2 regions of the Psychromicrobium lacuslunae genome follow, and region 2 is predicted to be linked to the other one. Evidence: riboswitches for the same ligand, from Rfam matches in the RefSeq annotation. Region 2 holds a riboswitch; the other holds the start of a gene.
What was found. Region 2 has a riboswitch for cyclic di-AMP ahead of UM93_RS16345 (M23 family metallopeptidase). Riboswitches for the same ligand answer to the same signal wherever they lie in the genome.
Positions count from the first base shown of each region.

Region 1 (15,305 bases), 770 kb from region 2:
GGAGGGTCCTGGAAGAACTTGAACAACTTGAAGTCACTCTGTTGGCCGACCCGAGCAAGCCCAGCGGTCCGGTACGGATCAGTGCGTTTTCCACCGCCTGCCGCGGCCTGGTGGGACCGCTGATCCAGAAACTCGAAAAGGAAGGTTCAGCCATCCAGCTCCGAGTAGTCGGCGAAGATCCCGAAGAATCGGTGCAGCGGGTTGCCAGCGGAGAAGCTGATCTGGCATTGGTGCACAATTGGAACTCGGTTCCGCTCCCTATCCCGGAGCAGCTGATGGTCACGGAGCTCTGCCAGGACCGCGCCGATGTGCTGGTCCATCGTGATCATCCGCTGGCTCAGCGAGGCAGCGTTTCCGCAGCAGATCTATTAGATGAGTGGTGGATGGCGACACCGGTGGGGATGATCTGCCACGAGGCATTAATGCGGATGTTCTCGGAGATGGGGATCTTGCCGAAGGTCAGGCTCTTCGACCCGGATTTCAGCACGCACATCGGCCTGGTCGAGTTGGGCGTCGGAGTTGCCCTAGTGCCTAGGCTGGGTCGCGCCGAGTTGCCCGCCAACGTGGTGGCACTTGAACTGCGTGAGCCCGCTCAGCGACGCGACGTGAAAATCATTTATCGCCGCAGCCTAAGCGCCAGCCCGGCAATCAATCACCTAGTCTCAGCCCTCAAAGAAATCGCCACCACCCGCTAACTCCCCAACCACTGCGCGGTCACACCATCCACATCTCGACACTCGACGGAGGGGGGGTGGGGATAACCGCTGGCTGGATGGGCTAGCGGGGAACCACGAAATGACGCAGCTCAGCGTCCTGACCGTCCAGCTCGGCCCAGGAAGACGCAGTCTCAAAGACCGCTAGGGACGAGGTGGGATAGCGCTCAGCCAGCTGCATATAGGCTTTCGGATCCGAATCCCTCGATGCCAGTCGCAACCCTAGATCCTGCACCGTCGGTAGATGCGAAATCACCAATAGTGAGGTGACAGTCTCGGGTAGATGATTGATCAGCGCCAGCATCCGCGACTCTCCAGCGTCATAAAGATCGTCCTCAAGCTTCGGCGTCGGGGCTAAGTCAGCCAACTCCGTGCACACCCAAGTACAGCTCTGCCGCGCTCTCAGGGCGGAGGAACAGAGAATGAAGTCTGGAACGTTATGTGCCAGCAACCATTGCCCCGCCAGGCGAGCCTCAGCGTGTCCGCGAGCCGCTAACGGCCGGTCATGATCGGCAACGCCACGAGGATAGTCAGATTTGGCATGCCTCATCAGAACCAGTCGCTTGAGGTGATGGACGCTCATTGCGCCAGTCTAGTTTGTTTAGTCGCGCGTTATTCGCGAAGTCACAACGCTAGCTGGGTACTTGGCTAGTGCTTAGATCGAGTATTCCGGGGCCGCCCAAACGATGACCTCGGGATGCTCGTAGAACCGGTAGCCTTCGCCACGAACGGTACGCACGGTGTTCGCCAGCCGACCCAATTTAGAGCGAAGTCGACGGATATGAACATCGATAGTGCGCTCATTGGGAACCTCATCAGCATTCCGCCAGAGGCCGTCCAGAAGTTCCTCACGCCCCACCGTCCGAGTGCCATTTTCCACCAGGTAATTCAGCAACTCGAACTCCTTGAAAGTTAGATTCAAGGTATCTCCGTCGAGGTGAACCTCGCGTCGGGCAAGGTCGATCAGCACGCCAGCCGGGCGGGGTTCCTGAACATTGCTGACCCGCAACTCGGGTCGCTGCCGAGGAGCAACCGTCGGATCGCCGAAAGTCGAACGCACCACGTCAAGCGATGAACCCGGCGCATCAGCTGCGGCAATTGCTACCGCAGCGTAGCTCTGCGCTTGCGGCACCAAGGACTGGGCGTAGGCCCGGATATCCTGCGCCAGTTTGGCCAGCGAAGTACCGTTAGCGGCCGCGGTCTCTTCATCGATGCCGACATAAAGCACGAATCCATGAGCGACGTTATCCTGCCCGACGGGGCGAACCGTCGAACCGCTACCAGCCACCAGGGCGGTCGGAGCGGTTACCGGCGGGCTGACACGCTGCGGAACTGCGCGCAGCGGGGCTTGACGTTGCGGTTCGGCCTGGCCGACGGGCCGGGGAGCCGAATTATGTGGGAAACCGGGGATGCCGGTCCGGGAGACCTTATTGGCATTGCGAACTGAAATATGGACGTATCCGGGTGCAATTGACATGTGATTAACCTCGTTGTGAATTGTCGTTGACGATAGTAACGACTCGAATGCTTGACCTCGTCGATGATGCTGCGAGGTTTTGCCCATCATTGGGCTGACCAGATTGGTCGGTGCCTGGAGCTCTTGGGTTGTAGAGGCTAGGGCTGCATTCGACAACAGCACATATCCCGTCCGAGCAGTGCTTCGGATCGAGTTGCTGCGGCTGCAGATGCGCTTGAGTGGATCTTCACATATGAAGTGTGCAACGTAACAATCCAAACTTGCAAGTAATAATGTCCTGAAACGTCCACATTTTGAGACAAATTAGTCCAATGTGAGCAACATCACTTCCAGGGAGGGGAGTGAACTTAATTCTGAGATTCACCTGCTTTCGACTTTTTAGGATGAAATAATCGATTGATACTCCAATTTACCAGTCATAAATTCGGAAAAAATAGCCTTGTTGAGAGAAACCCAACTCCTGGTCGCCTTGACCACAACAACTCCACTTTGCATCATGTCCAAAATCTGAGAACGACTTGCCTACCGGGCGATGCGGTGTTGCCATCAACTTCTGGAAGCTCCGGAACGGGCACCTCTCGGCTCAGCGGATCGTTGAGAGCTACATCAGGGCCGCGAACGAACTGTTCAGTCATCAACCGTTCAGCCTGCGGCTCAGGAACGCTTATGGGGGCCGCGAGGCGGTACTCACCGGCTGAAGATTCACAGTTTCCACAGTCAATCTTCAGCAATCTTCGAGGCTAAATATATTGGATTGTCAGAAAGTTAGATTATGGCTACTACACGAAACTTCACCGAGAACCTGCCGAAACTGAGCCACCCTGACGGCTCGCCGATTCGCGCCTTGGTGGTCGACGACGAGCCAAGTCTGGCGGAACTGATGTCAATGGGGCTACAGATGGCGGGTTGGGACACCCAAATCGCTCATGACGGCAGCAGTGCGGTCAAGATCGCCCGCGAGTACCGCCCCGACGTCTTAGTGCTTGACATCATGCTGCCCGGCTTCGACGGTGTCGAGTTGCTCGGCAAGATTCGCGGCTTTGCGCCAGATATTCCAGCGCTCTTTCTGACCGCTAAGGATGCCGTGCAGGATCGAGTCGCCGGACTCACCGCAGGTGGAGATGACTATGTCACTAAGCCTTTCAGCATGGAAGAAGTGCTGCTGCGCTTGCATCGGATTGTGCAGCGCGCCGGGGTGACGGCGGTTGATGCGGCCGAAATCCGGGTCGGTGACCTGGTGCTTAACCACGATACCCGCCAGGTGATGCGCGGTTCGGACGAGATCATGCTGACCGCCACAGAATTTGAGTTGCTCCGCTATTTGATGGAAAACCCCAAGCGGGTGATCAGCAAGACCCAGATCTTGGACCGAGTGTGGAACTACGACTTCGGCGGTCAGGTCAATATCGTCGAACTTTACATCTCCTATCTACGCAAGAAGATCGAGGCCAATCATCCAGCAATGATCCATACCGTTCGCGGGGCTGGGTACATCCTCAAACCGGCTGAACAGTGAGTAAGGCGGCGCCTGTTGATTCGTCAACCGCGTCGCAGGCGAAGAAATGGCGAGAACTCCGCTCTCAGCAATGGCTGAAGTTCTCGGACTGGAGCCTGCGTTCCAAAATGGTGATGGCCACCCTGGCACTACTCACCGCGATCTGCTTTATTGTCGGCTTGGTCTGTTACGCCTCGATGAGCTTAGTGCTCAATAACCGGCTGAATGCCGATCTTGTCGATGCCTCGAATCGAGTGACGGCCGCTTACCAGCATGGTGTGACAACGATTTCTGATATCCCCGGCACCAATAAAGGCACCCTCATCGCTTACGTCAAAGACGGTAGCATCGCCGGAAATGTGCAGATCTCCGCGAGCACGAACTCGGCGAAGGCCTTACCTAGCTCCGATGCCGGAGACCTCACCTCGATCGAACCAATTGATAGCTTCGTCGACCGAGAGCTGACTCTTGGCGACTACCGTCTGGTAGCGGTCAGGATGAGCGATGGGGTGATTGTGCTGACCGGCCTGCTGAGCAAATCGGTGCACGACACCCTAGCGGCATTGATCTCGACCATCATTTTGGTCTCCGCCTCCGGTTTGATCGCGATGGGTTTGGTCGGCACCGTGATTATTCGTCGCGCGATGGCGCCGCTCAACCAGCTCTCAGCGGTTGCCACTAAGGTTTCCAAGCTTCCGCTTGACGAAGGCGAAGTCACCCTGGCCGAACGAGTGCCAAGCTCAGCCGCCAACCCGAATACCGAGGTCGGTTCGGTGGGATTCGCACTAAACCGAATGCTGGACAACGTCGCGCAGGCGCTGCAGGCCAGGCAGCGCAGCGAGACCAAGGTCCGGCAGTTCGTCGCCGACGCCAGCCACGAACTGCGCACCCCGCTGACCGCAATCCGGGGCTACACAGAAATGCTGAGAATGACCGAGGATCTCAGCCCCTCGGGAGAGAAGTCGCTCTCCCGAGTGGAATCCCAATCGAAGCGAATGGGTGCCATGGTTGAGGATCTCCTCACCCTGGCACGGCTTGATGAAGGCAAACCACTTGAGTTAGCCGATACCGAAATGACCCAGTTGGTGCTGGAGACGGTCAATGACATGAAAGTCGCGATCAGCGATCACCGCTGGCAACTCGACCTCTCCAGCGACCCGTTCATCATCAAAGCGGACGCCGGCGCAATTAGGCAGGTTCTGCTTAATTTGCTTTCCAACGCGGCGAAACACACCGATATTGGCACCACGGTAACCACCGGTTTGCGTAGCCTCGACCAAGCCACCGTGCGACTCAGCGTCCGAGACAACGGCCCGGGCATCCCAGCGGAATTCCAAGCCGATATCTTCGACCGTTTCTCTCGCGTCGATGTGGCCCGTTCCGGGCACGACGGCACCACCGGCCTGGGACTGTCTATCGTGCATGCCATCGTGCAGGCGCATGGCGGCAAAATAACGCTCAACTCTCAGCCCGGAAACACCGAGTTCATGGTTGACCTACCTCGCGGACAGTGAGCTTTAGCTGAGCCGGCCGGGGTTTAGGCGCGAGCACGGTGGGGCAAGACCGAGCTGAGTTGGCTGCGTAGCGTGGTGTGATTTCGCTTGTTCAGGACCAGCAGCGCCACGCTGCCGGCGGCTAGCGCCGCCACCCCGCCAACGATAAGTGACCAGCGCGGCCCGAAAAGAGTGCCAATCCAGCCGACCAGCGGTGCCCCAATCGGGGTGCCCCCTTGCATTAAGGCCATATACACCGCGAGTACCCTGCCGCGCATCGCCGGGTCTGTAGTGAGCTGAATGCTGGTATTGCAAGCGTTGAGGAAGGTCATTGCCGAGAGCCCGATCGGAATTAGTGCGAGGGCGAACAACCAGTAGTTCGGTGCGAAGGCCCCCAATACGGTGAACGCGCCGGTCGCCAGCGCACCACCAACCACGTAGGCCATCCGCACACCCTGCCGTCGGGCTGCCAACAGCGCAGCGGAGAGTGTGCCGACCGCCATGACGGTACCGAGCAACCCGTACTCACCCGGCCCGAGCTTGAAGACCGACGTGGCCATCAGCGCATTGGTGATCTGGAAGTTCATCGTCAGGGTGGCGACCAGGCTGACCAGAATCATAATCATCATCAGATCTGGGCGCTGCCGGATATAGCGCAATCCCTCTCGAATCTGCCCCTTGCCCCTGGGGGCTCGAGCCGCTGGGTGAAGTTCCGCGACTCGCATCTTGGCAAGCGAGAGAATGACAGCGGCGAAACTCGCGGCATTGATCAAGAAAGCTGGGCCGGTGCCGATCCAGGCGATCAGCAACCCGGCAAGTCCGGGTCCGGCCAGTCTAGCCAGGTTAAAGGAGGTGGCATTCAACGCAACCGCGTTGGGCACGTCACCTGCCTCCACCACCTCAGAAACGAAGGCTTGCCGGGATGGAGCGTCAATCGCGCTACCGATACCGAGGAGCAGCGCCAGCAGATAAACATGCCAAAGCTGAACCGTATTTGTCACCACCAAAAGGCCCAGCAGCAAGGCACAAAAACCCATCGCCGATTGCGTGATCAAGAGGATCTTACGTTTCGAATATCTATCCCCGAGCAGCCCGGCCCATGGGCCGAGGATCAAGATCGGCAAGAATTGCAGACCGGTGGTGATGCCCACCGCGGTGCCGGACTGATTGGTTAGCACCGTCAGGACCAACCAGTCCTGAGCCACTCGCTGCATCCAGGTACCAATATTGGAAACCAGGGCCCCAGAGACCCAGAGCCGATAGTTGAAGACCTTCAGCGCACTAAACACTTATTTCGCACTCATTCTTTGCAGTATTTGTGCTGCTTCACGCAGCACCTTGCGTTCCGCGGGACTCAACCCCGCGAGCCGCCGCTCCAACCATTCGGTGCGACGTTGCCGGGTATCCCTCAGCACTTCGCGGCCAGCCTCGGTGAGCTCCACCAAAACCTGTCGCCCATCACTAGGGTCTGAGCGTCTGCTGACTAAGCCGGATTCCTCTAGTGCATTGACCGTTCTAGTCATTGTCGGCGCCTGCACATGCTCTTTATCTGCCAACTGCCTGAGCGTCTGCTGACCATTACTCAGGATCGACAACACGCTGAATTGGCCGGGCCCGACGCTCTCGCTAGTGGCTTCGGTACGCAGTCTCCGAGCGGTACGCATCACTGCCATCCGCAACTCAACCGCTAACGGCGCTCGTCTCCCTGACTCCATTTACTTAGCATAAGTCATTACCTTTGCTAAGTAAATAGCGAGCACTGGGCTTCCGTTATCTAAATGTGACTTATCTAGGTAATGCCGGTATCGTAGAGAGGTGCGCGATAGTAACCGTGCACCTCTCTACGAGACGCCGAGCTCTGCCACTCAAAGAGGGACGTCAGAACTTATGGCAGAGACGGGGAAACCACTTTTGGCCGTGTTCGCACGGTCTTGGGGTGAAGTCCTGCAGCGCAGGGCCGGCCTTCTCAGCCGAATCCGACAGCTCACCTCGCAGGCAAAAGAGAGGCAGTTCAGTGGCTCAGAGCATGGATCAGCCACGTCGTGATCGGGCGCGGCATGCCGCGCCCAGCACTCCGACGTCGCGCTCAGTTCCGGGGAAATCTACCGGTCGGCGTCGCGCCACCCCGCAAAAGTCCTCTCTTAGCCTGCTCCGTGAAGCCAGCTCCAAGCTGCCTGTGCAGCAGGTAGCCGCTATCGCCATCGCTGGCGTCTTAGTCGCCTCGGTGAGTGCCTCGCAGCAGAATCCGGACACCCCCGCCTCAACACCGGTGGCACAGAAATCAGCAATGGAGACAGTCTCTGCAGCTGCCAACGCTGAACTAGTTTTCAGTCGAGTCACCGCGAGCTCCAAGCCCGCTGCCAAAACACCCAGTACCGGCAAGCCGGGCGCAGACAGCGCCTCCAGCGACATCAACCAAATCAAGGCAGTAAATGACCCCGAGGCCGCGCAGGCTTTCGCAGCGACAAAATTGGCCGACTTCGGTTGGGGTCCGGATCAGATGAGCTGTCTAAGCTCCTTGTGGACCAAGGAATCCAGCTGGCAGACCACGGCTGAGAATCCTTCCAGCCTGGCCTATGGCATCGCACAGTCCCTACCCGCCGAGAAGATGGCCAGCGTCGGCTCCGATTACCGCACTAACTACAAAACCCAGATCACCTGGGGCTTGGGTTATATCAAGGAGCGTTATGGCTCACCATGCGGCGCCTGGGGACATTCCCAGGCCACCGGATGGTACTGAGCCGTTCGTCTCAGGTTCAGTAAAGAACCTTCTGGCTCTTGAATTTGTAGTAATCGCTGGACGGCTTGAGCCAGATCAGCACCAGAGCGGTGATCGAGACCAGTAGCGTAATAATGCCGATGATCAGGCTACTGACGAAAATGGTTTTACTGATGGAGCTTGCGATCAGTGAGTAGATCCCACTCAGAATTGAAATAGCCGCGAATACAGTGGCCACCACTCGGGCCCACGACTTTCCCGCACCGTTCGCCAAGGCCATCCAAATCCACAAGCCGGTGCCGATGATCAGGCCGAAGATCATGCTGGCATAAGTTGTCGCCTGGGTAATCGACTTGACCGACTCGATGGTGCTGCCGCTGAGACCCGAATTTTGGGTCTGAGCCTGAGCAATTGCCATATCTACCAACTGATTAACCTGGAATAGCGTGAAGATGCCCCCAATCACGCTCAAGGCGGCTCCCACGTACATCAAAATGACGGCATTCTTCAGCGTCTGCGGCTTCTCCACTGGCGCGATTGGCGAGATCGCCGAACCGTTTCCGGGGTAGCCGGGGAACTGTTGCTGCGGGTATTGCGGTGCCTGGCCGGGCTGTTGTTGACCATACTGAGGCGGCTGCTGCCCAAACTGCCCGGGCTGTTGCTGTCCATACTGTGGTTGCTGGCCGTATTGCGGTTGCTGAGGCTGGTTCGGTGCATTGTTTGGCGGCTGAAACTGGTCCATAGCACTAGAGCCTAGTGCAATCTCCGGCCAATGCCCGCGCCGAGACCGAACCGTTAGCGAGTTGCTAATGGGTTTCAGTCTTCGCCCAAGACAGGGTGGCAATAGCGCCGCCGTCGGTGGCGTTCTCAAAGCTCAACCGGTAACCCAAGACTTCGGCCTGCCTGATTGCTATTAACAGGCCGAGCCCCCAACCACCTTCGCTTTTAAACCGCGAAGGACCGTTGTCGATAATGCTCTGCGGATAGCCCAAACCGTGGTCGCGAATTGCCAATTCGTCCCGGCTCACGGTCAGCTGAATCGGCGGCTGGCCATGTTCGGCCGCATTCCGGAGCAAATTGAGCAGCACCCTGGAGAGCCGCCGCTCGTCAGTATCCAGGATCATCTCCTCGGCATCAGCAGCGAACAGTACGGTGATGGATTGAGCCAAATCTGCTGCGGCGAGCTCAGCACTGACGTCGTCCAGCAGGATTCGAATCGAGGCTGGTTCGCGGATAATTTCATGCTGCGCGCCATCCAGACGCGAGATTTCCAGCAATTCTTCCACCAGCCTGCGCAGCCGCGCGGTGCGCTCCTTAACCATCTGCGCTGGCCGCGAATCCTCTAATAATGCTGCCGCAGCCACTAAACCGGTCAGCGGAGTTCGCAGTTCATGGGCTAGATCGGCGCTAAAACGTTGCTCATCCTCAGCCTTTTGTCGCAGTTCCGCCGCCATCCGATCGACGGCACCAGCAAAGCGAGCTACCTCGTCCTTGCCCTGGCTAATCTCCCCCAATACCTCAGTGGCATGGCCATCGGAGATGCGCTCGGCCGCGGCAGCCCCGCTGACCAGTCGGCGAGACAATCGGCTGCTAGTGAAGACCGCGATTGCGCTGGCAGCCAATACCGAGGCGACACCGCCAATCCACAATGCGCGATCGACATTCTGCACAATGGTCACGGACGCTGAAACATCTGAGCGCACCGCAATCACCGCTTGATAGCTGCCCAGAACGATTGGTTTAGCAGCCCAGATCTCCGAGGCTCCTTCAGGCCAGTAGATCGCAGTGTACCCGGCCTTAGCCTGGCTGGCGAGATCTGCTGGCAGGTCGGGACTGTCTATTGTCGCGCCCAAGGACCGGATCCCGCTGCTGACCATTATCGCCTGGGCATCGTTGAGTTGGTTCAGGATGCTGCTGCGCATCCGGTCGTTTTCACTGCTGCTCACCAAGGCTCGGATCAGCAGACCTGACAGTAAAAGGGCGAAGAGCACCGTGCCGGCGATGGTCAGCAACAGCTTCCATCGAAGTTTCACGGCTCTTCGACCAACCGGTAACCGAAGCCACGCACCGTCTCGATCAAGCCCTCGCCTAGTTTTGCCCGCAACCGCTGGATGTGCACATCCACCAAGCGTTGGTCGCCGGCCCAATCGTAGCCCCAGACCTCCCGAGTGATTTTGGATCGGCTGAGCACAATGCCCTCTTCTGTGGCGAGCGCAATCAGGATCTTGAACTCGGTGCTGGTCAGGGTCAGTGGCTCACCAGCCCGGCTGACCCGCATCCGGTCCAGGTCGATTAGCAGACTGCCTCGTTGCACGGCATTGGGCGGCCGCACCTCGGCCGAACTAGCTTGCTGCCCCTGGCGTCGTTGCACGCTTTGGATCCGGGCATGCAATACCTCAAGGTCAAAGGGCTTAGCCACGTAATCGTCGGCACCCGCTTCCAAGCCTTGCACCACGTCAATGGCATCGTCTCGCGCCGAGAGCATAATGATCGGGATCAGGAACTTCTCGCGAACTTTGCGGCAGATCGAAACCCCGTTGAGCCCGGGCAACATGACGTCGAGCAGCAGCACCTCCGGTGGCTGCGCCAAGACGGCGTCGAGCGCTTGCAGGCCGTCCGCATAACTAGTTACCGAATAGCCGAAGCGCTGCAGGCCCATAATGGTTGCCTCGCGGATGACCGGATCGTCCTCGACAAGAACGACTTGGCCTGCGGAACGGTCTTCAGTCACTGTGCTGACTCCCTTGCGTACTGGCGTTCAGTTTGCTGAACTTTTCCCCGGCGATGAATTGAGATCCGTGATACCGGTAAATCGTCACCGACTGACCTGAGGCGCAACACATCGCGTCGTTAGGCAAATAGATCGCTTCCTGTGCCACCAAGGTGTCGTTCGCACCGACTGTCAACGATATCCCGGTGCCAGCTAAGGCCAGCACAACCGTCGCCTTCCCGTCGGGTTGATAGCGCAGCACGAAGGCCGCGTAACCCACCGAGTCAGCGCCGGAAATGATTTTGACCAGCTGATAGGTATCGCCGTCAATAATCGTGCTGCCGGTGAGCATTAGGCAATAAGGACAACGCCGCATTGACTTGAGCACCTCATCGGCAACGTCCTTAGGTAACGTCTTGACCGCCGATTCCTGGCTGAGCGCGCCGCGCACTGCCTCCGTTGATTTGGCATCAACCGAGGGCGGTGCCGAAGAGTTAGCGGAGAACGGAACCGGGGTGGCAGAGACAGTGGCGACAGCTCCAGAGCTGACCACCGTCAGACCGCTTCCCTCCGCCGAACATGCAGTGATTCCGAGCAACATCAAAGCGCTGCACAGGGCAACATAAAGCAGACTTCGACTTCTCATCGGTCTCACCCCTCAATAGTTCGCCCGATTATTGGGCCAACCTTCAGTTAGCCAGCCCAACATCACATTATCTTCACAGAGCGATGACTTTCGGGTAAGAATCTATTCACTATCCCGCAAGTTTTTTGACGGACAAGTGAAATACAGCCCACATCACATTGTGATCGGGTAGCGGCACTTTGGAGGAGTGACTCTTCCGCCGACCTCTGTGCCCCGCGCCCGCCACGATGCCGTCCCGGCTCGACGAATCTTCGCCCTTGACGGCCTACGCGGTCTGGCGGTGACGGCTGTCGTAGCGTTTCATCTGTTTCCTCAACAGATTCCCGGCGGCTATCTCGGCGTCGATCTGTTCTTTGTACTCAGCGGCTATTTCATCACCGGCAGTCTGCTTAATCGACGTGCCTCCGGCAAACCGGTGCTCAAGGTTTTCTGGCTCAAGAGGGCTCGCCGGATCTTGCCTCCGCTGCTGCTCATGCTCCCTGTCGCACTGTTGCTGGCTGCTCTGGTAGGCGGGGCGGCGGGCAGCAGACTGCTGCCGCAGAGCCTCTCAGCTCTGAGCTTCAGTAGCAACTGGTGGTATGCAATCTCCGGTCAAGGCTACTTTGACACCGCCGAGCCACCTCTGCTGCAACATCTCTGGTCACTCGGTGTCGAAGAGCAGTTTTACCTGCTCTGGCCAATACTTTTCATTGCTCTGGCCGCTCTACCGAGGCGACGTTGGAGAGTTTTACTCACCGCCTCGATGGGCCTTCTCTCCGCCGGATTGCTCACGTTTTTCGCGCTCAACGGCCATAGCGACCGGGGCTATTTCGGCAGTGACAGTCATAGCTTCGGTTTGTTCTTTGGTGCCGCGGCAGCATTTCTCGGTCAATGGCTCAACCCCCGACTGGCTCCGTGGCTACGCAGCAGTGCGGTGCTCATCCTGTTGCTGCCGCTGGGTTACCTGCTGATCAGCCTCTCCGAGCGTTCCTGGTGGGCCTTTCGCGGCGGAATTCCGCTGGTGACGCTGATCTCCGCCTTGTTGATTGTGTTATTGAGCACCGACCGCGGCCTCGGTGCCCGGCTACTGTCGATTTCACCGTTGCATTGGTTGGCACAGCGGAGCTACGGCATCTACCTCTGGCACTGGCCACTCACCGTGCTCTGTCATCAATTAATTGGCAGCTCAGTGCCGTGGGCGACCGCCAGCGTGGTAATTCCCCTCACCCTGCTGGCCAGCAGTCTGAGCTGGAAGTACCTGGAACAACCGCTCATTGCCTCCGGTTATCGAACGGCGTGGCGACGCTGCCAAGAAGTCTGGCGGCAGCGGCCAGAGAGACGCTGGCAGCTAATCAGCGGCCTGACCGCGATCGGAATGATCGGCAGCCTCGCCAGCGTGGCGACGCTGCTCTCCCCCCAACAAACCGAGTTGCAGGCCAGCATCAGCCAGGGACAGCAGGCCATTGCTCAACAGTCCCAGCTTCCCGCCGCCCCGCCGAGTAGCCAGCCAGCTACTCCCCCCAGCGGCAAGCCCCCTGCCCCTGCCAGCTCTAAGCCGCGACCGGTCAGCGGAACGGAGATTCTGGCCATTGGTGACTCGGTAATGTTAGCGAGCGCGCCGCAATTACTCAGCGGCTTTCCCGGTATTGATATTAATGCCCAGGTAGGCCGACAAATGTGGGATTTACCCGCGCTATTGCAGCAGCTCAAACAGTCAAAAGCCCTCCGCCCGGTGCTGCTGGTTGGCTTGGGCAGCAATGGAGACTTCTCCCCCACAGTACTTGAGGACGCCCAAAGGATACTTGGCCCGGAGCGCCGCTTAGTGCTGATCACCCCGAGCGGACCACGTGACTGGATACCGCAGGCTCGGGACAAGATCAAAGATTTTGGACTCGCACACCCCGCGGTCAAGATTGCGCGCTGGGACGAGGTCAGAGCGCAAGTAACTGACTTCGCGAGCGACGGAATCCATCCGGGCCAGCAAGGTGCCACGATCTACGTGAGCTGCATCCAGGCTGCATTGCGGCAGAACTAGCATCGTCTGCAGCGGTGGCCGCTACTGACAAAATACGGCCTGAAGCACTGCCCCTAGCTCAACGCGAGTTTGTACCACTGAAACAGTTTGCCGGTCACTTCATGCGGTTCGGGTTCACCAACGGCTAGCCACCCGAGCCGTTCATAGAGTCGTTGAGCGGCGAAGTTGTTCACCAATACCCTGAGATCCAGCCAATGATCTCCCCGACTCTGTCTGAGCTTGGCAAACTCGGCCAACAAACTGCCAGCTACTCCTTGCCCTTGACTCCGAGGGTCGGTGGCAATCAACACCAGATGGCTGCCGCCCTGCCCGGGATCGGGGAAGCCCAAGACAAAGCCAGCCAGCCCTCGGTCATCCGTGGCGAGCAGCAAAATCCGATCGACACGCTCGAACTGTTCCCGAGAGCGAAGTAGCTGTGCTTCCAGCCCGAGCTGATCCGCTTCGGCACCATCCCGCAGTAACACCGCGGATCGCCACAGCATCAGGCAGCTTTCGACGTCGGCGTCTCCGCCGAACCGCAGCTTAACCGACGACACCGTAGAGCCGGTCACCAGCATCGCCCAAGCCGGGGACAATATAGGACTTTTCATTCAGGCCCTGATCCACCGAAGCCAGCACAATGGTGACATTGGCACCCTCATGCTGCTCCCTGAGCGCTTCAATTCCCTCCGGTGCGCCCAGCAAACAAATACAGGTAATGTCCATCGCGCCCCGATCAAAGAGGAACTTAATGGCTTCCTTCAAGGTGCCGCCGGTGGCCAGCATTGGATCCAACACATAGACCTGACGCCCGGTGAGATCATCGGGCAGCCGCTCGGCATAGGTGATCGCCTCTAAGGTCTCCTCATTGCGAGCCATGCCGAGAAAGCCGACCTCGGCGGTGGGCAGTAATCTGGTCATCCCTTCAAGCATGCCCAAACCGGCGCGCAGGATCGGCACCACCAACGGGGTGGGTTTCACCAAGCCGGTGCCCACGGCACGGGTCACCGGAGTTTCAATGCTGACCTCCTCGACCCGCACTTCACGGGTGGCTTCATACGCCAGCAGAGTCACCAATTCCTCGGTGAGCAGCCGGAACACCGGGGAGGGAGTGTTCTTATCTCGCAACACGGTGAGTTTATGGGCAACAAGGGGGTGATCGACGACCAGTACACGCATAGCTAAAAGTTACCATTGTGTGATGACTGCTGGTGCCGCTTTCGATTCCTGGATGGGCTTGGCCCTCACCGAGGCGCAGGCCGCGCTGAAGACAGCCGATGTCCCGATTGGGGCGGTGGTGCTCGACGGCAACGGCCACGTGATCGGCACCGGCCGCAATCAGCGCGAGGCAGATCAGGACCCAACCGCGCATGCCGAGGTACTGGCGATCCGTGCCGCAGCTTGGGCGCTGGGCAGCTGGCGGTTAGAGAACTGTACCCTGGTGGTCACCCTAGAGCCTTGCGCAATGTGCGCGGGGGCCATTGTGCTGGCTCGGCTACCAAGAGTGGTGTTCGGCGCCTGGGATGACAAGGCAGGCGCGGCCGGCTCGGTTTTCGATGTTTTGCGGGAACGTCGTTTGAACCACTGGGTAGAAGTCTTCGCCGGGGTAAGGGAAACTGAGTGTGCTGAGCTATTGACCGATTTCTTTAGCGGCCACCGAGCTGGCTGACCGCTCGACGCGCCCGTAGTCGACGCAGCATCCGGGCATCGTCAAAACCGACAGCGCCCGCTGCCGCCTCCACGGTGCTGCCGTGCTGGATCAAGGACTCCGCCTCCTCAAGCCGCAACATCTGCTGGTAACGCAGCGGTGAAAGGCCTATCACCTGACCGAATACTCGACTAAGGCTACGCTGGCTGATCCCCACGGTCTGGGCAATCTCAGCGAGTAATAGCCGTTCCCGAAATCGTTCGTCGAGCAGATCCTGCACCTGATGCACCACGTCAACCAGATGCGCCCGGTGCCGCAATATGCCGCTTAGTTGCGGAGCATTTCCATTACGACGGGTGTACATCACCATTCCACGCGCCACCCTGGCGGCGAGCGCCGGACCCTCCTGCT
Region 1 covers NZ_CP011005.1:2,685,369-2,700,673, forward strand. The annotation lists gene UM93_RS12570 (LysR family transcriptional regulator) at 1-695, shown strand, start outside; gene UM93_RS12575 (SixA phosphatase family protein) at 778-1,296, opposite strand; gene UM93_RS12580 (winged helix-turn-helix domain-containing protein) at 1,369-2,190, opposite strand; gene UM93_RS12585 (response regulator transcription factor) at 2,963-3,706, shown strand; gene UM93_RS12590 (sensor histidine kinase) at 3,703-5,199, shown strand; gene UM93_RS12595 (MFS transporter) at 5,223-6,467, opposite strand; gene UM93_RS17835 (MarR family winged helix-turn-helix transcriptional regulator) at 6,468-6,893, opposite strand; cyclic di-AMP (ydaO/yuaA leader) riboswitch at 7,046-7,189, shown strand; gene UM93_RS12605 (aggregation-promoting factor C-terminal-like domain-containing protein) at 7,193-7,918, shown strand; gene UM93_RS12610 (hypothetical protein) at 7,935-8,639, opposite strand; gene UM93_RS12615 (sensor histidine kinase) at 8,704-9,930, opposite strand; gene UM93_RS12620 (response regulator transcription factor) at 9,927-10,628, opposite strand; gene UM93_RS17715 (hypothetical protein) at 10,621-11,253, opposite strand; gene UM93_RS12635 (acyltransferase family protein) at 11,441-13,267, shown strand; gene UM93_RS12640 (GNAT family N-acetyltransferase) at 13,321-13,803, opposite strand; gene upp (uracil phosphoribosyltransferase) at 13,790-14,425, opposite strand; gene tadA (tRNA adenosine(34) deaminase TadA) at 14,448-14,915, shown strand; gene UM93_RS12655 (GlxA family transcriptional regulator) at 14,893-15,305, opposite strand, start outside.
Region 1: linked by a shared signal. The riboswitch ahead of UM93_RS12605 (aggregation-promoting factor C-terminal-like domain-containing protein) and the one ahead of UM93_RS16345 (M23 family metallopeptidase) in region 2 are both predicted to bind cyclic di-AMP.

Region 2 (15,305 bases):
CCGACGCCGATGCTGGCTTGGTCGACGCAGACCAGCCGAGCGACCCAGCCTCAGCGGACACAACCTCAACTGTCCCAGCCTCAACTGTCACGGTGCAGGAGGAGTCGCTGGAAACTGAACAGAAGCTAGTTGCTGAGGGTGAAGTAACTGCTCAGTTGCCACCGAAGCGTCGTCGCGCTAGCCGTGCCAGCTCAGCTGTCGAAGCTGAGACCGAGGCAGCCGCGAGCGAGAAGCCTAAGCGGGCGACCCGCGGCACGGCTAAGAAAAAGGTCAAGGAAACCGAGACGCCCACCGAGTCCTAAGACTCTCAGGGGGGTGCCCTCGCCTCGTGTGCTTCTCGCCGAGTGTCGAGAGCCGACTGTCGAGATCTGGGGCTTAAAACCGGATATTAAGCCCCAGATCTCGCCACTCGTTGGGAGTGGGGGGATGCGACAGCGTTAGCGAGGAGCGACTTAGCTGTTCTCAATCACGAAATCGATGCACCGGGTGAGCGCCGTGACGTCGGACGGTTCGATCGAGACGAAGGTAGCGATACGCAGCTGGTTACGCCCCAGTTTCCGATAAGGCTCGACATCGACAATGCCGTTCGCACGCAATGTCGCAGCGATGGCAGCCGCATCCACCGAGTCGTCGAAATCAATGGTCGCGATCACATTCGAACGGTCAGCCGGATTGCTCACAAAGGGGGTTGCCAGAGCCGAGGCTTCCGCCCAAGCATAGATGCGGGACGCGGAGTCCGCGGTTCGAGCGCTCGCGAACTCCAAGCCGCCCTGCTCATTGAGCCAGCGAACCTGCTCGTTAAGCGTTACCAGGGTGCTCAACGAAGGGGTGTTATAGGTCTGGTTGAGCCGTGAATTATCAATGGCCGTTTGTAGATTCAAAAAGTCCGGAATCCAACGTTCGCTTTGCTCGATTCGAGCCGCTCGCTCCAGCGCGGCGGGGGAGAACAAGCCAAGCCAGAGCCCGCCGTCGGAGGCGAAATTCTTCTGCGGGGCAAAGTAATAAACGTCGGTTTCGGCAATATCCACAGCTAAACCGCCAGCCGCTGAGGTGGCGTCAATGAGGGTGAGTGCGCCCTCATCGCCGGCTACTCGGGCTACTTTGGCGGCTACCCCGGTGGAGGTTTCGTTGTGTGGCCAGGCGTAGACATCAACCCCTGGTTCAGCGACCGGCTGCGGGCAGCTTCCCGGTTCGGAGTTGATGATCGAGGAAGCGTCCAAAAACGGTGCCTTGTTGGTAGCGGCGGCGAATTTCGAGCCGAACTCGCCAAAGCTGAGGTGTTGAGCCTTACGCTCTACCAGGCCGAAGCTTGCCACGTCCCAGAAAGCGGTCGAACCGCCAACGCCCAAGACCACTTCGTAGCCGTCCGGGGCCTGGAAGAAATCAGCGAGCCCGGAACGGATGCTGCCGACCAGATTCTTCACCGGCGACTGTCGGTGCGAGGTGCCTAAAATGGTACGGTCTGCGGCAACCAGGGCAGCCAGCTGAGCAGGCCGAGTCTTTGACGGACCGGCACCGAAACGACCATCTTCGGGCAATAGATCGGCGGGAATGCGCGGGAATGCTGAGGATTCTGTCACGACTGGTCTCCAAAAACTGCAGGCCTGATGGGCCCCGAATAAACGGAGCCAGCTCGGCGTTGGATAGATGGCTGTCTTTATTCTGCCATCTACTGGTCGGCGAGGATTTTCAGGGACTAGTCAGGCAGGCTAAGTTAGAGACAGGTTTTTGAGTGTATGACGTGACGCGAGGGGCGATATTCAGGTGACTGCTGATCTGGTTGATACTACTGAGATGTATCTCAAGGCCATTCTGGAGCTTGAAGAAGAACTGATTGTGCCGTTGCGGGCGCGAATTGCCGAGCGGTTACATCACTCTGGCCCGACGGTCTCGCAGACAATTGCCAGGATGGAGCGCGACGGCCTGGTAGTGGTTTCCGGGGATCGGCACCTTGAGCTAACCCAGTTGGGCCGGGAGCGGGCAACCAGCGTGATGCGTAAGCACCGACTGGCGGAGCGGCTGCTTTCCGATGTGATCAAGCTCGACTGGGCCTATGTGCATGAGGAAGCTTGTCGCTGGGAGCACGTGATGAGTGAGCAGGTTGAGGAGCGCCTCTTCGAGCTGCTAGGTAAGCCAGAGGATTCGCCGTACGGTAACCCGATTCCTGGCCTGGAATCCTTTGGTGGACACAAGGCTCGGGAATTCACCGAGGGCGTAGTCAACATGGTTTCAGCGATGGAGCAATACCAGCCGGAGTCCAAGGTGGTCATCGGCAGGCTATCAGAGCGTATTCAGGTGGATCCTGAACTGCTCGGCCAATTCGAGGAGGCTGGCTTAAAGCCGGGGGTAGAGATCTCCCTTGAGCAGGTGGGCGAGTACATTTCGGTGCGGGTACCGGGTGTTGAAGGGGCCTTGGAGCTGCCGCCGGAAGTCGCGGTTCATGTCTTTGTCGCCATCGATTAGCTATATAACGAACTGTTATAAAGCGTCGAGATGACGTATAGTTGCATCTTGTCGTCGTGATCTTGGCGGCGTCCCAGCCAGCACTGAGCCTTGCCTCTGGCTGCGGACCTTTAGCAATACAGGCAAGGACGGGGGAACCAAAACCGGCTGTCCATCTGGACAGTCTTGGGGTGAAGTTCTTGGTCAAGATGGCTCTGCCATCGCGCCCAGGGACCGGATTGCTCTCTAATCCGAATCCGACAGCTAACCTCGCAAGTGTTGAGAGAGGAAGAAAGTCTCCTTGAGCGAATCAGGACTCCCACGTCACGGTCGGCGTAGCGCTGTGCAACCACTCAATGATGCTGTTCGTCAGCGCAGTGCGCTGCCCGACGCCTCGACGGATATTTCGATGGCTACTCCCGTGCCCCTGCCTTTGCGGCCCCGCGACGCTGCGCGGCGCGCTCGGCAACGAGTCGAGGTTGCACGTCCGGAGCTTTTCGCCGCCCTGCCGGCAGCGCCTGCCGAGCGGGGTCGTCGTCGTGCCGCCGCAGTGGCTACCCAACGGAGTTCGCTGACTTCGCTGACTTCACTGACCTCCCCAAAAGTTCTGCAACGCACCGGCATTGGGCTGGCAGCGGCCTCCTTAGCGCTCGCCGTGCTGATTCCTAGCGCTGGCGCCAGTATCGCTCCGGCATCTTCGACCACGCCGATGGCGCAGAGCGGTTCCGGGCCAGTCAGCGCCGACCCCGGCGTCGAACTGAGCTTCAGTCGGCCGAATTCGACTAGCAGCATGGACCCCGACGGCAAGCTGCACCAGGCCTTGAGCGTCTCAGCTGCGAAAGTGGCTCCCGCAGCCGCTAAGGGTAGTCTTTCCGCGCCCTTGACGAAGCTAGTACCAAGTTCTCCGTTCGGATATCGAGTGAACCCGCTGACCGGCGCGATGGGCGAGTTGCATACCGGTCAAGACTTTGCGATTGCTTGCGGCACAGATGTTTATGCTGCTGCTGGCGGCACTGTGACCTTCGCCGGCTGGCATTCAGGCGGAGGCGGCAACCGGGTGGTTGTCGATCATGGCAATGGCCTGTCCACTAGCTATAACCACAACAGCTCATTGTTGGTCAAGGTGGGGCAGAAAGTGGAGCGCGGTGACAAGGTCGCGCTCAGTGGGACGACCGGTGCCTCAACCGGTTGCCACCTGCATTTCGAAGTGATGATTAACGACAAAACTGTTGACCCAATGGGCTGGCTGTAACAAAACTTCTAGTTTCACAGGTTCTGATTTATCTCCGTTTTTTGCGCGGGATGGCTACTAAAACCCCCGGTCAGCGCAAGACTCGACAGTGGAGTAATTACTAAAAGGTCACAGAGTTGCCGTCCAGATCACTTTTCCGTGATCAGAATGTGACATTCTCGCGAACCTGCTGTAGCGTTGTTCCTGCGCCAAGCTTGATAGGAGTCTGGCGCTCTCGGGGTAGCTAGCCTAACTCTGCCATTACTCTGAGGTCCGTTCGCAACATTCGTCTGGCAGAGACGGGGGAACCACATACGGGCTTCTTAGAAGTCCTTGGGGTGAAGCCGCTGAAGTTCGAGAACTTAGGTTCAGAATCTAAAGCGGCCGGGTGACTCCCATCCGAATCCGACAGCTTACCTCGCAGGCTTTGGGAGAGGTCAAACGTGTCTTCAAAGGCATCTATCGGTCGCCACCGCGCGGCCAAGGTCAGCAACAACCGTCTCGGAAATATCTCTAAAGCGGTATCTTCAAACGCTGGCAGCTTTGGTCGGCAAGCAGCGGTAGTTGCGGTAGCAACTGGTCTAGTGACCAGCATCGGCCTACCGGCACTCGCGGCCAACGCCGACTCCACCGCCGCGCAAGACGCGACTCGGACCACGAGCGATGTCGCACAGACCGTCTCGGCGGCCAAGAATCTCAATCTAAAGTTCGAACAGGCAGCTGCCACCTCCACCGTCGAGGTCAATGAAGTCGCAGCCCAGGCAGAAAAGGTCGAGCCAGTTGCTCCCGCTGCCAGCAAGCCTGCTACGGCAAGCCAGACCACTCAAACCCCTCAGGCTGAAGCAAAGGCCGAGACTGCCAAGGCGCCAGCCGTCTCCGGCAACCTCTCGGGAGTTGCCGCTAGCGCCTATGCTGGTATCGGTCATGCTTACGTTTACGGCGGCACCAGCCCGGTGACCGGCTGGGACTGCTCCGGATTCGTCCAGTGGGCCTACGCCCAGGCTGGTATCTCAATCCCGCGCACTAATCAGTGGGGTGTGATGGTGCAGACCTCGACGCCTAAGCCCGGCGATCTGGTCGTCCAGAACGGCGGCTCCCACGTGGCCATCTACGTTGGAAACGGCATGGAGATTGGTGCTTTGAATCCTTCCGACGGAACTCAGCTGACCGCTGTCAACGCTGTCGGTTCCGCGGTGTTCTACACCATGCCGTAGCGGCCCAAAACTTTTTGACTTAGCTGTGAACGCGGGTGTGGGGCTCGCAGACAAAAACTCCACGTAGTGAACGCAACAACATCGCATCCGTAACCAATGAGGAATTGAAAGAGAGACCGATGAGCAATCGTGAAGGGATCGCCCGGCACCGCGCCGAGGCCACGAAGACCAGTTCGATCGCTGTGATCGCTAAAGCTGTTAGTGACAATGCCGGTGGGGTCGGCCGTCAAGCAGCTGTCATCGCCGCCGCTTCGGGTCTGGTCTTGACCACCGGGATTGCTGCCAATGCGGCTCAGCCCAGCGAGGTTCAGCGTGACACCAACACCTCAACGTTGAAGGTTCAGGCTGCTAGCCAGGGCGTCACTGCTTCCTCGAAGGTGCAGATCAGCTTTGAGAGCCCGAAGGCTTCCTCCTCTGCTCCGGCTGCAGTCGTGCCGGTTGTCAAGGTTGAGAGTAACACCACGGCTCCGGTCGCTGAACCGGTTGCCCAGACCGCGGCAAGCCAGCCCGCAGCTCAGGCTGCTCCGGTAGCTACTCCGGCCGCCACTCAGGAAAGCAAGACCACGCAAGCTGCGGCTGCTAAGCCGGCAAGCCAGAAGAGTGGCATTGGCGCCACCATCGCTGCCGCCGCTTATGCTCAGCTGGGCGTCGCTCAGGACTGCACCGCGCTGGCAAGTAACTCGCTCGCTGCTGCTGGTATTTTCTACCACGGCTGGCCGGCTGGCTACCTCTCCTTGGGTCGCACCATCAGCGAATCCGAAGCTCAGCCCGGCGATTTGATCTACTACGCAAATGGCGGTGGCGGCCAGGCTCACATTGCTGTTTACGTTGGCAATGGTCAGGCTGTGCACGGCGGCTGGAATGGCTACACCACTGCAGTCTTCTCCGCTCACGTGGGTAGCGGACCGGTCTTCATCGCTATCGGTCACTAAGCTCCGCTTAACAGACACTTCAAAGCACCCGCACCGATCATCGGTGCGGGTGCTTTGTCTCTCCAGAAGGTTTCTGCCGGGTGAATTCTTCTCGACACACCCCGCCACGGCGGTATTGAATTCGTTGATTCTGGGCTGTTCCGCCTAGGCTTATCTTGAGTTCAAGATCTGGGGCTGCGGCAGGGCAGCCGGCTCCGCCGAATGACTCCAGGTCAGCGAAGAGGGACAACGCCGATGCGTACTCTTGTTCTGAATGCTGGTTACGAACCCCTAGCGGTTGTCACGTTCCGCCGGGCGCTGATCCTTGTGCTGGCTGGGAAAGCTTCTGTTTTAGCTGAAGGCGATGAACCAGTCGTCGGGGCGCAGGAGATTCTCGGACGGCCATCGGTGATCCTGCTGAATCGATACATCCGGCTACCTTATGACCGGGCCACACCGGTCAGCCGGCGCGGGGTGTTACGTCGCGATAATCACCGCTGTGGTTATTGCGGAAAAGCCGCCAGCACCATTGATCACATCCAGCCCAAGTCCCGAGGTGGCGCGCACAGCTGGGAGAATCTGGTGGCTTGTTGTCTACGGTGCAATAACCTTAAGAGCGATCACACCCCTGCCGAAATGAACTGGCAGCTACGCCTCACCCCACGTCCGCCTCGTGGTGGTCAATGGCAGATCCGTGAACTGGAGAAGCCCACACCGGAATGGGATCCCTTCCTCAGTGAATTCGCTGCCTGAGCCCTTTGCCGCCATCCTGTTGGCCGGTGGCAGGGGCAGCAGGATGGGTGGAGTGCTCAAACCCGCTTTGATCAGAAATGGTTCATCACTGCTGGCGGCGCTGTTAGGCGAACTTGAGTTGCTTCATCCCGCGCCTGAGCGCATCGTCGTGGTCGGCGACCGAGAACAACTAGTCCGGGCGATCCCTGAATCGCACAGTTCTTCACGACTGAGCTGGGCACGCGAAGAACCAAGCTTCGCCGGGCCGGTGGCAGCCGTTTCCGCAGGTTTGCAGGGCGTACAGCAGGAAAGAGTTTTACTCCTTGCCAGTGACTTGGTTGAGGTTTCGGCGGGACTGCGGCTGCTGTTCGACGCTCGGACAGCCCGAGACGGCGCAATCCTGATTGATTCAGCGGGTTACGACCAACCATTATTTGGTCTTTACGGTCGGGCTGCTCTGAGCGCAGCCTGCCACCACGAGTCTCAGGGAACAGGCCCGGACTCGAAAGCGCCATCGCTTCGTGCGGTGCTTGCTAGGCTTGAGCTAGCCAGAGTATTGGCGCCGGACCAGCTGAGCCAGGACATCGACGACTGGCCAAGCGCACAGCGCTGGGGAATTATCAAGGAGTGAGCCGTGGAACAAAGCAGTCCGCAGCAGCAGGCTGAAGACCAGCAAGAAATTCTCGATAACTGGTGTAAGGAGCTGCTGGCAAAGTTTGAAATTAGCGGCACCCCGCTCGATAGCGCTGCGATTCTCGGCCTGGCGGGTCGAGCCGCTCATGGCATCGTCCGACCGGCTGCCCCGTTGACAACTTTTATTGCTGGATTCGCCGCAGGCTTAGCCGCCGGCAGTGGCCAGGCCTCGGATGAGCTTGCGCTCCGCTCCGCCATCGAAACGGCCAGGGAAGCGGTTGCCGCCCGCAATGGCTGAGATCCATCTGAAACACGAATGGGCGGTGGCTCGTCAGATCGCCTATGACTGTGCGGACCGCGTCGCCGAGGAAAGCTTGCCGCTTGCCGCTGCCCTGAACCGGGTCCTCAGCGAAGCGGTGTTCAGCGCGCAAGACATCCCACATTTCGACTCTTCTGCGATGGACGGCTGGGCCGTCAACGGCAGTCCGCCTTGGATTTTCGTATCGGCCGGTGAGCGGCTCTTTCCCGGTCAAGCCAGTGCTATTCTGACCGGCGGGAACTTGCCGTTGGGGGCAAAAGCAGTGCTGCGTAGCGAGAGCGGTCTGGTGACGACCGACCAGGAAGGGTTACCGGTGCTGAACCTGAGCCCTGAAGCTAAGCCCGGTGAACCACGCAGTGGTCAGCACATTCGTCGTAGCGGTCAGGAAGCGTCCGCGGGCGAACTCCTGCTGCCGGTGGGCACCGAATTAAGCCCACCGGCTTTAGCGCTCGCCGCTTTGGCTGGAGCAGATGTGCTGCGAGTCAGCGGCCGACCGCGAGTCGAGTTGTTCTTCACCGGAGACGAAGTCATTGGGCACGGCATCCCAGAAGTCGGCCAGGTGCGTGATGTTTTTAGCCCACAATTGGCTGCTGTGCTGGAATCTCTCGGGGGTACCGTGCTCGGTCAGCGACGACTTAGTGATGATCTGCTCGAGACCACCGAGGCCCTGGAGAAGTCCGAGGCCACCGTGCTGATCACCACCGGTGGTACCGGTAGTTCAAGCGCTGACCATCTGCACACCGCGATCAGCCAGCTGGGCGGAGAATTGCTGATTGACGGGGTGGCAATGCGTCCGGGAGGGCCCAGCATCCTGGCGACGCTACCGGCCAACGGCGCTGGCTCCGGTCCACGATACTTAGTGGGTTTGCCGGGAAACCCGTTGGCCGCCTTCATGGCCTTGTTGACGCTGGCCGAACCTTTACTCGCCGGGCTGAACGGCGAACAACGTCCGGAAACCTTTGAACTTGCCGCCGGTGTGGCGATTGAGCCACTCGCTGGAAGGACCCGGTTAATGCCCTATCGTGAGCTCTACGGCCTGGCCTCCCCGGTGAACAAGGCTGAGGCGGCAATGCTGCGAGGGCTAGCCGAAGCCGACGGCGTCCTGATCATGCCGCCGCATGGCGTCCGGATGGGAGAGCCGGTACAGGCGCTACGGCTGCCCTGGAAACTCTAAGCCAGCCCCTGCTCAGAAGTCTGAGTTGAAGTAAGCAGTCAGCTGCTATGCCGTTCCAGCCTGATCACGACCGCTTTTGAGGTCGGGGTGCCACTGACGTCGGCAGTCGACTCCAAGGGCACTAGCACGTTGGTCTCCGGATAGTAGGCGGCCGCGCAGCCCCGTGGAGTGGAGTAGGGAATCACCCGGAAAGCGGTGGCCCGGCGCTCGCTGTACTCGTCCGTTTTCGGGTCCCGCCACTCCGAGATCAGATCCACTAATTCATCGGCTAATAGGCCACGCTCGTCAAGGTCGGCCTGATGGATGAAAACCACTCGCCGACCGCCGCGGACGCCGCGATAACGATCGTCCTTGCCGTAGATGGTGGTGTTGTACTGATCGTGCGAACGGAGGGTTTGGAGCAGCAAGCGTCCCTCCGGAACCTGCGGGTATTCCAGCTGGTTGGCGGTGAACACCGCCTTACCGCTTGGTGTACTGAAACGTCGAGCGTCTCGTGGCCCGTGTGGCAGCACAAAGCCGCCAGGCTTGTCGATTTTCTCTTCGTAATCGGAGAAACCTGGTACCACCGCGGAAATATGACGTCGGATCAGTGAATAATCTGCGGCTAAGCCGGACCAATCTACCCGCGGCGCGCCCGGCAGCGGCTGGTCTGCTTCATCGGTGAAAAGCAGTTGGGCCAGCCCCGCAACGATGGCGACTTCGGAACGGAGCTGCCCGGAGGCAGGCTTGAGTCGGCCCTGCGATGCGTGCACGGCGCTCATTGAGTCCTCTACCGTGACGCGTTGCGCACCGCTACTCTGCTGATCCTGTTCGGTCCGGCCAAGGGTCGGCAGGATCAGCGCCCGCCGCCCGGTGACCAGGTGCGAGCGATTAAGTTTGGTGGAGATCTGAACGGTGAGGCTTGTTGATCGCAGCGCCGCTTCGGTCACTTCGGTGTCGGGGGTGGCGCGGACGAAATTGCCGCCCATCCCGATGAAGACACGGACCTGACCTGCGGCCATCGCCCGGATTGCCGCCACTGTGTCGAAGCCGTGCTTCCGCGGCGACTCAAAGTGGAATTCGGTATCGAGGGCCTGATGGAATGATTCGGGCATCCGCTCAAAGATGCCCATGGTGCGATCGCCCTGCACATTTGAGTGCCCACGCACCGGGCAGACACCAGCACCCGCTTTGCCAATATTCCCCTGCAAAAGCAGCAGATTGACGACGTCCCGGAGGGTGGCGACTGAATGCTTATGTTGAGTCAATCCCATTGCCCAGCAGACGATCGTCTTTTGGGAGCCAATCAGTGCCTGGGCAGTCGATCTGATTTGCGCTTCGCTCAGCCCGGTGGCTGTTAGCACGGCAGCCCAATCGAGCTCCGCCAGGCCAGCGCGATACTCCTCGAAGCCGGTGGTGTATTCGTCAATGAACTGCTGATCCAGCGCACCGGCGTCGAGCAGGCACTTACCGAGCGCCTGGAATAAGGCTTGGTCACCGCCGAGTTTGATCTGCAAGAAATCGTCGGCGATGGCGGTACCGCCGCCGATCAGCCCGCGCACCGTCTGCGGATTCTCGAAGCGCAGCAGGCCGGCCTCGGGCAGCGGGTTAATGGCAATAATGCGAGCGCCGTTTCGCTTGGCTTTCTCCAGCGCGGAGAGCATCCGTGGATGGTTGGTGCCAGGGTTTTGCCCAGCAATCAGAATCAACTCGGCCTGGTGCACGTCCTCAAGCGACACCGAACCCTTGCCAATGCCGATGGTCTCCCCGAGCGCCGAACCGGAGGATTCATGACACATATTCGAACAATCCGGCAGATTATTGGTGCCCAGACCGCGGACCAGCAACTGGTAGACGAAAGCTGCCTCATTGCTGGTCCGGCCGGAGGTATAGAAAACCGCCTGATCGGGGGTTTCCATCGCCCGCAGTTCATCGCGGATTAGGCCAAAGGCGGTATCCCAGTCGACCGGTCGATAGTGGCTGGCCCCTTCCTCAAGCAGCATGGGCTCCGTCAATCGGCCCTGCTGGCCCAGCCAGTAGTCGTCCTGCTGAGAGAGTTCGGCAATCGAATGCTCAGCGAAGAAAGCTGCAGATACTCGACGCTTAGTGGCTTCCTCCGCCACCGCTTTTGCCCCGTTCTCACAAAATTCGGCGATGTGCCGACGCTCGGCTTCTGGCCAAGCGCAGCCGGGACAGTCAAAGCCCTTCTTCTGATTAACCCGCAATAGGGTCTCGGCCGAGCGAAGTGGCCCCATTTGTTCGAGTGAAATCTGCAGGGCATGCACAATGCCGGGAATGCCGACGGCCGTCTTTTTCGGGACAGAAATGCGAAGTTCAGCTTCATCGATGCCTTCGCGCGGTGCTTTACTCATACTTCACTCTAACGCCGGGTTTAGGCTGAAGGGGTGAGTAGATTGACAAAAAGGGCACGGATTCACAAGGTACGGCTGAATTCGGACGAATCAGCCGAGCAACAGCTCACGGTGACCACGGTGCAACGCGAGGACCAGCTGGCGGCTGAGGAGCCCCTAGAGATGCGGATTGGTGATGATCCGTTCTCCGTGACAATGCGGACGCCAGGTGATGATTTCGACCTGGTCGCGGGTTTCCTGGTCTCTGAAGGGGTAATTGCCGATCCGGCAGAACTCATCTCACTGCGTTTCTGTGCTGGCGAAGACGAGAATGGCCAGCAAACCTTTAATGTGGTGCAAGCTCAACTCCGACCAGATGTGCGAGTGCCCGACCTGCACCGTCACGTCTACACCACGAGCTCCTGCGGAATCTGCGGCACCGCTTCCATTGAGGCGGTTCGGAAAGACTCAAGGTTCGCTACCTTGGAACAGTCAGTCAGTATTCCACTGCCTATTCTGGCGGACTTGCCGGAGCGCCTGAAGCGGGCGCAGCGGCTTTTCGCTAAGACCGGTGGCGTGCATGCCGCCGGACTTTTCGACCTGGACGGTGAACTGCTTTGCCTGCGGGAAGATGTCGGCCGACATAATGCGGTAGACAAGGTTATCGGTTGGGCATTGCGCCAGGGCAGCTTGCCGCTGACCTCGACGGTGCTTCAGGTTTCTGGCCGGGCCTCCTTCGAACTGGTGCAGAAGGCTGCGATGGCGGGGATTCCTCTGCTGGCCGCGGTGAGCGCACCTTCGTCCTTAGCGGTGCAACTGGCCGAGGAAGTAGGAATGGGACTGGTGGGGTTCAGCCGGGGAAACTCGCTGAACATCTATGCCGGAGCCGAACGAATCGAGCTGGCTGAGGGCTAGAAAAAGACCGTCCACACTGTTTCAGCGTGCCTTGTTGCCGTTCGAGTTCTGTGGATAGGCTGGAATCGCCGATGCGTTGGCAATTCTTTCAAAGCCGATTAGGCTCAATTAAATCATTATCAGAGACAAAACCCCCTACTGTCTTAATAGGAGACACTTGTGCACGATGATCGTCGCCTGACCGAGGCTCGACTAGACCGGTTTATCCGAGAACGGCTGGAACGAGCTCTCTATTTGAGGTCTACTCAGCTGACCGTCAGCGGTTGGCAGGTTCCGGATGAACCGGTACCTTTTGACGAAGCGATCACGCAACAGTTTGAAGCTGTGCAAAACGGCGAGGCTTGGGGCGCCCCGTGGAGCACTAAATGGTTGCATGTCACCGGTCAGCTACCCGAAGACTACGCAAAGTCCGGCGCTCGGCTGGAGATCGTCGCCGAACTTGGTTACAGCAATGAGATGCCCGGGTTCCAATGTGAGGGCATAGCTTGGCGGCCCGATGGCAGCATCGTCAAGGCACTTTCGCCGCGTAATAAGTATTTGCCCGTTGAGCAGCTTTCGGTCGGTCAGGATGGCCGCATCGACTTCTATATTGAGGCGGCAGCAAACCCGGACGTCGCGCAGGGCTGGACGTTCCAGCCCAACCCGCTGGGCGATAAGGCGACCGCAGGCAAGGAGCCGATTTACACCTTTGGCGGTGTCACACTGGCCGAGCTGGATGAGACCGTTTGGGAACTAAACCAGGATGTCTGGACACTGGCCGGGCTGATGCATGAGCTGCCGACCGAATTGCCGCGTCGCCATGAAATTCTCCGCGCACTTGAGCGAATGCTCGATGTGATGGACCCCGACGACATTTCCGGGACCGCTCAGGCCGGTCGGGAAGCGCTCGCCGGAGTGCTGAGTCAACCCGCCTACGCCTCCGCACATCAAGTGGTGGCCACCGGACACGCGCATATTGACTCGGCCTGGCTGTGGCCGGTACGCGAGACGATCCGTAAATGTGCCCGGACCTTCTCCAATGTGGTCGCCCTGATGGACGAGTATCCGGACTTCGTTTTTTCTTGTTCTTCGGCCCAGCAGCTCTCCTGGATCAAGGAGTTCTATCCTGAGCTATTCGAACGCATCAAGGTCAAAGTTGCGGCCGGACAGTTCGTGCCGGTTGGCGGGATGTGGGTTGAGTCCGACACCAATATGCCCGGTAGCGAGGCGATGGCTCGCCAGTTTGTGGAAGGCAAGAGCTTCTTCCGCCGCGAGTTCGGCATCGACTGCAAGGAAGCTTGGTTGCCGGATTCGTTTGGCTACTCCGGAGCGCTGCCGCAAATCGTTGATGCCGCCGGCATCGATTGGTTCTTGACCCAGAAGATTTCCTGGAACCAGGTCAATGTGATGCCACACCACACCTTCCAATGGGAGGGTATCGACGGTACCCGGGTGTTCACGCACTTTCCGCCCGTGGACACTTACAACAGCGAATTGAGCGGCCGGGAACTCGCGCATGCCCAGAGCAATTACCGTGAGAAGGGGCGTAGCAATGTTTCCTTGGCTCCCTTTGGCTGGGGCGACGGCGGTGGCGGTCCAACCCGCGAAATGATCGCTGCTGCCCGGCGTACTGCTTCCTTAGAAGGCTCACCCAAGGTCCGGATGGGTAGCGCGAAGAGCTTCTTCGAGCAGGCGCAGGCGGAATACCCGGCCCCGCCGGTCTGGCTCGGTGAGATGTATCTCGAACTGCACCGGGGTACCTACACCTCGCAGTCGAACACCAAGAAGGGCAACCGGCGCAGCGAGCACCTGCTCCGCGAGGCCGAGCTCTGGGCGGCCACCGCGACGGTGCGCAAGGGCGTTGCTTATCCGGCGGCCGAGTTGAAGCGACTCTGGCAGCTGGTGCTGCTTCAGCAGTTCCACGATATTCTGCCGGGCAGCTCAATCGCCTGGGTACACCAGGATGCTGAGCGAAATTACGCCGCGATAGCCAAGGAACTGGAAGAGATCATCGCCTCCTCGATGCGTACTTTGGTCGGCGAGGGGGACACCGAGTTCACTTTCAATGCGGCACCGCATGAGCGTTCCGGAGTGCCGGCGCTCGCTGCCGTTCCCTCGGTGAGTGTTGAAACTCCGGTCGAGGTGACCGAGGCCGATGGTGGCTATGTTTTGGACAATGGCATCATCCGTGCGGTGATCGATGCCAATGGTCTGATCACCTCGCTGATGGACTACGCCAGCGGACGCGAGGCGATTGCACCGGGTGGAGCGGGTAACCATCTCGAATTGCACCGTGACACCCCGAATGCCTGGGACGCCTGGGATATTGACGAGTTCTATCGGCATAATGTCACCGATTGCACGGAGGCCCGCTCGGTCACCTTGGAAAGTGCGGGCTGGGACGCCGTCGTGGTGGTGGAACGACTGATCGGTACCTCGCCGCTCACTCAGCGAATCAGCCTTTCGGCGGGTTCACCCTCGCTCACCATTACCAGCCAGATCGACTGGCAGGAAAGTCAGAAACTACTCAAGTTGGGCTTTGAACTGGATGTCCGTGCCGACCGAAGCGCTTCAGAAACCCAGTTCGGTCATGTTTTCCGACCCACCCACACCAACACCTCGTGGGAGACCGCCAAGTTTGAGATCTGCGCACATCGCTGGATCCACGTCGCGGAGCCCGGTTATGGGGTCGCGGTCAGCAACGGTTCAACCTATGGTCACGATGTCACTCGGGCAGTACGCGAAGCTGACGGTGGCACCACCACGACAGTGCGGTTGTCGCTGCTCCGGGCACCGAAGTCACCCGACCCCTTCACCGACCAGGGCGAGCACGAGTTAGTGGTGAGTATCCGGCCAGGTGCCGCGATCGCTGACGCCGTCGAGGAGGGCTACCGGACCAACCTGGCACCGCGTACCATTACCGGTGCCGAGGCGGTGCAGCCGCTGTTCAGCGTCTTCAACGCGGCCTTGGTGGTTGAGGCGGTCAAGCTCGCCGAAGACGGCTCGGGAGACGTGATTGTCAGACTGTACGAATCGTTAGGGGAGCGTTCCACCGGTTTGATCCGAGCAGGGTACCCGGTCTCTGGTGTTGAGGTCGTCGATCTGCTGGAGGAAGCTTTACCGGCTCCGGTGGGCGTGGTACTCGGTGCGGATTCCGTTGAACTGACCTTGCGTCCCTTCCAATTGGTCACGCTAAGGTTCAAGCGCTAAACCAGCACGGCCGCCACCTGCCACGCAAGGGCCTGCAAAGGCTGGACGAGCGTCCGGGGTTGGTGGTGTGAGCCGAAACAGAAAATGGAGAGGGATATTTCCCTCTCCATTTTCAATTTATACCCGAGAGGGGGGCTTGCGGCAAGGCCCCCGTGGTGGCGCACAATGGTCAGTCGAAGATGGAGTCCGTGGCCGAGAAACCCTTGGCTGTGGCT
Region 2 covers NZ_CP011005.1:3,458,559-3,473,863, forward strand. The annotation lists gene UM93_RS18090 (DUF3027 domain-containing protein) at 1-302, shown strand, start outside; gene serC (phosphoserine transaminase) at 453-1,580, opposite strand; gene UM93_RS16340 (metal-dependent transcriptional regulator) at 1,795-2,463, shown strand; cyclic di-AMP (ydaO/yuaA leader) riboswitch at 2,552-2,735, shown strand; gene UM93_RS16345 (M23 family metallopeptidase) at 2,744-3,694, shown strand; cyclic di-AMP (ydaO/yuaA leader) riboswitch at 3,942-4,114, shown strand; gene UM93_RS16350 (C40 family peptidase) at 4,117-4,887, shown strand; gene UM93_RS16355 (NlpC/P60 family protein) at 5,007-5,819, shown strand; gene UM93_RS16360 (HNH endonuclease) at 6,054-6,551, shown strand; gene mobA (molybdenum cofactor guanylyltransferase) at 6,535-7,161, shown strand; gene UM93_RS16370 (DUF6457 domain-containing protein) at 7,165-7,461, shown strand; gene UM93_RS16375 (molybdopterin molybdotransferase MoeA) at 7,454-8,656, shown strand; gene UM93_RS16380 (FdhF/YdeP family oxidoreductase) at 8,695-11,007, opposite strand; gene fdhD (formate dehydrogenase accessory sulfurtransferase FdhD) at 11,041-11,901, shown strand; gene UM93_RS16390 (alpha-mannosidase) at 12,061-15,090, shown strand.